DNA from 3 places in the Methylophilus sp. 5 genome. Region 2 is predicted to be linked to each of the others. Evidence: predicted binding sites of a transcription regulator. Region 2 holds the regulator's gene; each other region holds the start of a gene.
The links. The regulator FliA, encoded in region 2, starts transcription of late flagellar genes. The targets are predictions, from matches to a motif close to CTAAAGTTNNCNNAAANNNTGCCGATANNA.
Positions count from the first base shown of each region.

Region 1 (2,271 bases), 250 kb from region 2:
GGCAATATTCGATGCCAACAACTCTTGACGTTCATTGCGCACGCGCAATGCCGTCTGATGGAAATTCAGTGCGGCGTCCAGTTTGTTTATCATCGTTTATCCTTTCCTGGCTTTTCTCAAGCCTTGCTCAACGAGCCCTGTTTAACAAGGTGTTGCTCGCACCTCTAAAGTTTTGTCTGCTGTGGCCGATAACCCGATTAAGCAGGTCTGCTTTGACACACATGACTTTTACTAGCTATGCCCAGTGTACGCCGCGACCTATGCAATGATTCTCGAATTAAACGGGGGAAATCCCCTTTAATTCCGAAATTAAACCTGCCCTCAATGCGTAGAATAGGGCACATGAAACAACCCAAGCTCCCTGTTGTGATGATCATCGTCGGCCTGTTATGGCTGATGAGCGTTCCTGTGCAAGCGGCAGACCGTGCCGTGATTGCAAACCAGCATGCGCTAGCGTCAGCCGCAGCAGGTAATGATATGCACAGCCGCCTGTATCAAACTGTGATGCAGTATGTACAAAATCAGACTCAAGGGTATCCGGGCAAAGTGAATATTGAGATTCAGCCGCTGGATAGTCGTATCCGCATTGCTGACTGTGCCTTAATGGAAGGCTTTACCGTACAGGGCGCCCGTTTGTGGGGTAAAACCCATATCGGTGTGCGTTGCTTGCAGTCTGACACCAAGCTCTGGACGCTGTATGTGCAGGCCGATGTGCAAGTATGGGGCGAGTATGCTGTGACAGGCTTGCCTGTTGCCCAGGGCTCACCGGTACAAACCACAGATGTCGTCATGCAGTCAGGGGATTTAAGCAAACTGCCAGCGGGCATCATCACTGATCTGACCATGCTGGCTGGCAAACAGGCCACCTTAAATTTGCCATTGGGCACCGTGTTAAGACCAGAGTTGCTTAAGTCTGTGCCGGTGATTATGCAAGGGCAAACTGTACAGTTAAATAGTCGAGGTGATGGCTTTGTCATCTCGGCCGATGGCACCGCCATGCAAACCGCCAATGTGGGTCAGGTGGTTGATGTGAAAGTCAGCAGCGGCCAGATTATAAAAGGCGTTGCGCAGTCTTCTGGTAAGGTAGACATTCGCTTTTAGTCAGATGGACAACGTTTTTTAATTGAAAAATGTCTGAAAATTATAAACATGCGATAAAAAGTATATTAAGCACTAAAGTTCGCTTAAACTATGCCGATAGTACTGTTAACGAATGAGGGTTTTGGCTTTGATAAACCCTGACACAATTCAAAATCAGAAGAGGTACGGCATGAATATTTCAGATTCGATTAAAAAAATGGGTGTTGGCGTAGACAAGCCGACCCTGGATAAAGGCACTGCAAGTAAAGGCAGTGAAAAAGCAGCGAGCACATCGACTGCCTCTTCAGATAATGTGACTTTATCTTCTGCCTCGGTGCAGTTGCAGTCATTAAACGCTGGATCGGCCACTGGTGAAGTGTTTGACACGAATAAAGTCGAAGAAATTAAAGCCGCGATCGCACGTGGTGATTTTTCAGTCGATACCGCTAAAGTGGCGGATGGCTTGCTACAAACCGTGAAAGATTTGATACAACCTAATAAAGGGTGACAATTATGACCACTGCAAATCATTTATCTTCTTCTCCAGTGACGTTTGAAAAAGACGCCGCGCTGGTGTCAACACTGTTGAGTGATTTGCAGTCTGAGCAGTCGGCCTTGGTCACTGCTGACCTGGATGTGATTGAACGCATGGTAGACAAGCGCGTAGAGTTGCTGCAAGCTTTGGGCGCTGCGGCTAACTCTCGTTATGATGCGCTAGCCGCAGCAGGCTTTGAGCCTAACGAGCAAGGCATGTCTGTCTGGTTGCAAAAGCAGTCCAGCCAATTGTTAGATAGCGCCTGGGTCACTTTTCAGCAAGAGCTGACACAAGCCAAAGAACTGAATCGCCTGAATGGCATCCTGATTAACAAGCACTTTTTGCGCAATCAGGAAAAACTGGATGCTTTAAACGGCAAAAGTGCTGCGCCACAGTTTTATGGCAAAAATGGGCACGCCCACCGCGCAAACACCAGCCGCGGCAGTTTTTCAGTCTAAGCACGCATACAGATTTAAAAAGCAACAGCCGAAGGGTTTCCCCTTCGGCTGTTGCTTTTTGTGTGCTAGAAAAAGCATGCCCGGTGCAGGGCGAGCTAACTCAAACCATCTAATGTTTCCCAGCGGGTGAGTTTCTGCAAGACCAACGTTTCAATCTCTGCCAGCCTGTCTTGTAGCTGTTTCACGCGCTCAGGCGCC
Region 1 covers NZ_KI911560.1:2,942,698-2,944,968, reverse strand. The annotation lists gene flgB (flagellar basal body rod protein FlgB) at 1-93, opposite strand, end outside; gene flgA (flagellar basal body P-ring formation chaperone FlgA) at 343-1,101, shown strand; gene flgM (flagellar biosynthesis anti-sigma factor FlgM) at 1,271-1,588, shown strand; gene METH5_RS0114220 (flagella synthesis protein FlgN) at 1,594-2,073, shown strand; gene METH5_RS0114215 (ATP-binding cassette domain-containing protein) at 2,169-2,271, opposite strand, start outside.
Region 1: a site for FliA is predicted at 1,174-1,203, ahead of flgM (flagellar biosynthesis anti-sigma factor FlgM). Genes of this name have one in related genera too.

Region 2 (2,271 bases):
TACGGCACTTAAACGCGCCATGGTCAAACATCCGCAAGGCTATGACCTGGCATGTTTGACCGAAAATGACCTGTTAACCTCGCCTTTATCTCAAGATTTAAAAGCGCAACTGGACGGTATAGTGAAACAACTTTCGTACGATTACGATACCGTCATGATTGAAGCACAGCTGGATACGCAAGACCATAGTTTGATCATGCCATTGATCGCCGAGCATGAGCTGGTGATTCAAATGGATAGAACTGAAGCTGCCATTAAAGCCGCCTATGTGACGATCAAGCACATTAGCCGCCAGCATGGTCAGATTCCGTTAGGTGTCGTTGTCACAGGGGCGAATAACGATCAAGGTCAACAATACTTTATGCGTTTGAACCAGGTATGCAAACAGTTTTTGGGCGTCACGCTGGACTTTATTGGGGCCATGCCGGCAGAAGAAGCCGCACCAGCCAAAGCCAGTACCGCGCGTAGCAAGCCAGAGGTTTCCAAGCCTGCACAGACGGCGTTGGCGTTTAAATCAGTGGCACATCGACTCGAAAAACAACGGATTACCACGCCATCACTGGCCGTTGCCTAAAGTAAAAGAGGAAAAACATGTATACCGCTAAAGGCAAGACTCAAAATACAGATCAGATGCTGAAACAGCATAGCGGCTTGGTCAAAAAAATGGCTTATCAATTAAAAGCCAAGCTGCCCTCCTGTGTCGAGCTCGATGACTTGGTACAAGCAGGCATGATAGGCCTGATGGATGCCATTCAGCGCTATGAGGATAACCACGGCGCGCAATTTGAAACCTACGCCTCACAGCGCGTGCGCGGTGCCATGCTGGATGAGTTGCGCGGTGCCGACTGGCTGCCACGTGGCATTCGCAAAAACATGCGTGATATCGAAGTGGCTGTGCAGCAACTGGAACAAAAGCTTAGCCGCCCGCCAACCGAGTCTGAAATTGCCAAGCACATGAACTTCACGCTCGAAGACTACTATGATGTCTTGAGCGATTGCCAGGGTCATCAGCTGATTTACTACGAAGACTTTCAGGATGACGATGGTGGCGAGCACTTTCTCGACCGTTATGTCGATGACGACACCAGTGATCCGGTCAAGTCTTTGCTAGAGAGTGATTTCCGCGAGGCGTTGATTGACTCGATTGATCACCTGCCTGAACGCGAAAAAATGCTGATGGGCTTGTACTACGAAAAAGAGCTTAACTTAAAAGAAATCGGCGCCATCATGAGTGTCTCCGAATCTCGTGTCTGCCAGCTGCATAGCCAGGCCGTAGCCCGTTTGCGCGCGTCTATGCGTGACAAGTCCTGGACCGGAGTGGCCTGATGGATTGGGGTAGTATCGCCGGGCTTGTCATTGCCCTCGCCGGGCTTGTATTTGGGCAAGTGATTGACGGTGGTCGTCTTAATTCTCTGATGCAACCGGCTGCGTTTGCGGTGGTGATTTTAGGCACCACGGGTGCCGTGTTGTTGCAAACCGAATTCAAGCTGTTTATAAGAGGCTTGCGCATGCTGCGCCTGGTGTTTGTACACCCGCAGGACGACAGAAAAAAACTCGCCATTAAAATCAATCAATGGAGCCTGCAGGCACGCAAAGAAAGCGTGTTGTCGCTGGAGAGCTACATCAAACGCGAGCAGGATCCGTTTGTACGCAAAGGGTTGCAATTGCTGGTTGACGGCACCCCTGCCGACCGCATTCGCGAAGTGTGTGCGATTGATATGTATTACTATGAGCTGCAAGAACGCGAAGCGGCCAAAATCTGGTCGGCTGCCGGTGGCTATGCACCAACCGTCGGCATTTTGGGCGCAGTATTGGGCCTGATCCACGTCATGGAAAACCTGTCGGACCCGGCTAAAATCGGTAGTGGCATTGCGGTGGCTTTTGTCGCCACCATTTACGGCGTAGCGTTAGCCAACCTGGTTTTTTTGCCGATTTCTAACAAATTAAAAGGCCATGTGCAGCACGAAATGTCCAGGCGCGAGATGTTGCTCAATGCCTGGGTGTCGATTGCCCGTGGCGATAACCCCAAACTGGTCACCGAGCGCCTTGAGTCGTACCTGCATTTGCGGGAGTCGTAATGTACAGGCGCCGCAAGCTGGATGAAGACGATGAAAGCCACGAACGCTGGTTGATTTCTTACGCCGACTTTATCACCCTGCTATTTGCATTTTTTGTGGTGATGTATGCCACCTCGACCATTAACCTGAATAAGTACCGTGTACTGTCAAGCTCGGTGGTGACGGCGTTTCAAGGCAAGCCTGGTGAGGTCGA
Region 2 covers NZ_KI911560.1:2,691,112-2,693,382, reverse strand. The annotation lists gene METH5_RS0113115 (hypothetical protein) at 1-574, shown strand, start outside; gene METH5_RS0113110 (RNA polymerase sigma factor FliA) at 592-1,326, shown strand; gene METH5_RS0113105 (flagellar motor protein) at 1,326-2,078, shown strand; gene METH5_RS0113100 (flagellar motor protein MotB) at 2,078-2,271, shown strand, end outside.

Region 3 (2,271 bases), 280 kb from region 2:
TGTCAACGGCCGTTTGAAACGTACTTAGCCCGCTTTTAAGCGTGCTATAGGCGGACAACTTGGTGTTATAAGACGATATTTTGGTTTGAATATCGGTAATGGGTTGCTGTTCCGCCTGCATCTGCGCCGTAACCAAAGAGTCAATAGGCAGGCCAGATGCGCCAGTAGAGGATACAATCGATGCCATTTCTTAATCTCCCAACCGTATTTTAAAACGCAATATCAGGCTGTCTGTCGTATCACCAGCCCACGTAATTTATCCAGCGTTTTACTAATGGCTAGCACCTCTTCATTGGGAATCTGGCGTAAAACCTTTTGGGTTTCGGTATCCACCACTTTCACAATGATGCGGTCGCTATCATCGTCGATAGAAAACTCTATCGTTTGTAACGCTGGCGCTACATACTCATTTAACTTTTTGACAGCACCGCTAATCGCAGCTTTGTCATTTACATCGGCTGCAGCTTTATCAGCAGATGATTCAGCATATTTCACCAGTTTCAAACTACTGGCTGCCTGCACACCCTGCACGCTACTACCTACACCATTTACAGATGAATCACTCATGATGTTGCTCCTTTTACCTAGGCCAAATCCACAGGGTCTAGGCCTGTGGATTTAGCGTTACCGTGTGATGGATTAACCTCTCAGTAATGTCATCACTTGGTTAGGCAACTGGTTCGCTTGAGCCAGCATCGCAGTACCAGCTTGTTGCAGAATCTGTGCACGTGTCATTTTGGCTGTTTCTGAAGCAAAGTCAGCATCAGTGATACGAGACTTGGCAGCAGACATGTTCTCAGAAGCCACACCCAGGTTGCTTACGACTGAAGCAAAACGGTTTTGGTAAGCACCCAATGTCGCACGGCTGGTGTTCACAGCAGTCAATTGTGCGTCAATCGCAGTAATCGCATCTGACGCTGCATCCGCTGTTGACAAAGAGCCAGACAAAGAAGCCGCTGCTACTGAAGACACGCTAATGGTATCGCCACTGTCAGCACCAATCTGGAAGTTGTAACCCGCACCGAATGCTGCCTGGCCGTTAAACTTGGTTGCAGTGCTCAAACGAGTCAGTTCTGACTTCAATTGCGCAAATTCAGTATCCAGGTTTGCACGGTCACCAGAGCTGTAAGAACCGTTAGCTGCCTGTACAGCCAGTTCACGCATACGTTGCAATGAATCTGTTGCGCTGCTCAAACCACCTTCTGCAGTTTGCAGGAAGGAAATCGCATCGTTAGCGTTACGTGTTGCAACATCCATACCGCGAACTTGTGAGTCCATACGTGTTGCAATCGCCATACCAGCCGCATCGTCTTTTGCGCTGTTGATACGCAGACCAGAAGACAAGCGTTGAATAGAAGTATTCAGGCTGCTTTGGGAAGCGTTTAAGTTACGTTGTGCATTTAAGGATGCCAAGTTGGTGTTAATTACTGAAGCCATGTTAAATCTCCTTTAGAGGTCGTATACCCAGTTAAGTGTCAAATCGTCATGTTACTTTCAACGTTGATCGCTATTTACCACTTAATGTTTGCTATCTAGCGTTGTTAGTTGTGTTATCGACCGCTTGCGAAATTTCTTTAATACTTGTTGCAAATTTCTTATTTCGATCAATCATGCACTTGAAACTATTTACGACCCCGTTACCAAAATCTTTAGCCTTTCATTAAGCACTGCACAAAATTGTTTACATCAATCTATTTTATAAAAAGATGTGCCGTTACCATTAACCGAGCTAAATAGAGAATCAGTCTTAATTCTGCTTTTAAAGCACGTCCCGTTAAACGGCTGGTCATGCGCTCTATATCACACCAGATATAAGGCCGCTTTTCCGCGCTTATCTGCAAATCATTCCCGGGCATTGCCAACGATAATCAGGCTATCCATTTCGCATACCTTATATAAGGTATCCAAAAAGACTAAAGGAGTTTTGCATGGCATCAGTTTATGTAGGGATGACCGTAGACATTCTGCACCATGGCCATATCAATATTATTGAGCAGGCCAGAAAGTATGGCGACGTCACCATCGGCCTGTTATCAGACGCGGCAGTGGCAGACCATAAACGGCTGCCCTACCTCACTTATGAACAACGTAAACAGATCGTCGGCAATATTCGCGGTGTGGTGAATGTGGTGCCCCAAGAAGAATGGGACTACGCGCCTAACCTGCTCAAATACAAACCGGACATCATGGTGCATGGTGACGACTGGCTGGAAGGCCCATTGATGCCCTACCGTGACCGTGCCCGCGCGGCACTGGCCGAATACGGCGGTC
Region 3 covers NZ_KI911560.1:2,971,080-2,973,350, forward strand. The annotation lists gene fliD (flagellar filament capping protein FliD) at 1-187, opposite strand, end outside; gene METH5_RS15125 (flagellar protein FlaG) at 223-567, opposite strand; gene METH5_RS0114395 (flagellin) at 640-1,437, opposite strand; gene aepX (phosphoenolpyruvate mutase) at 1,929-2,271, shown strand, end outside.
Region 3: a site for FliA is predicted at 1,624-1,653, ahead of METH5_RS0114395 (flagellin). Genes of this name have one in related genera too.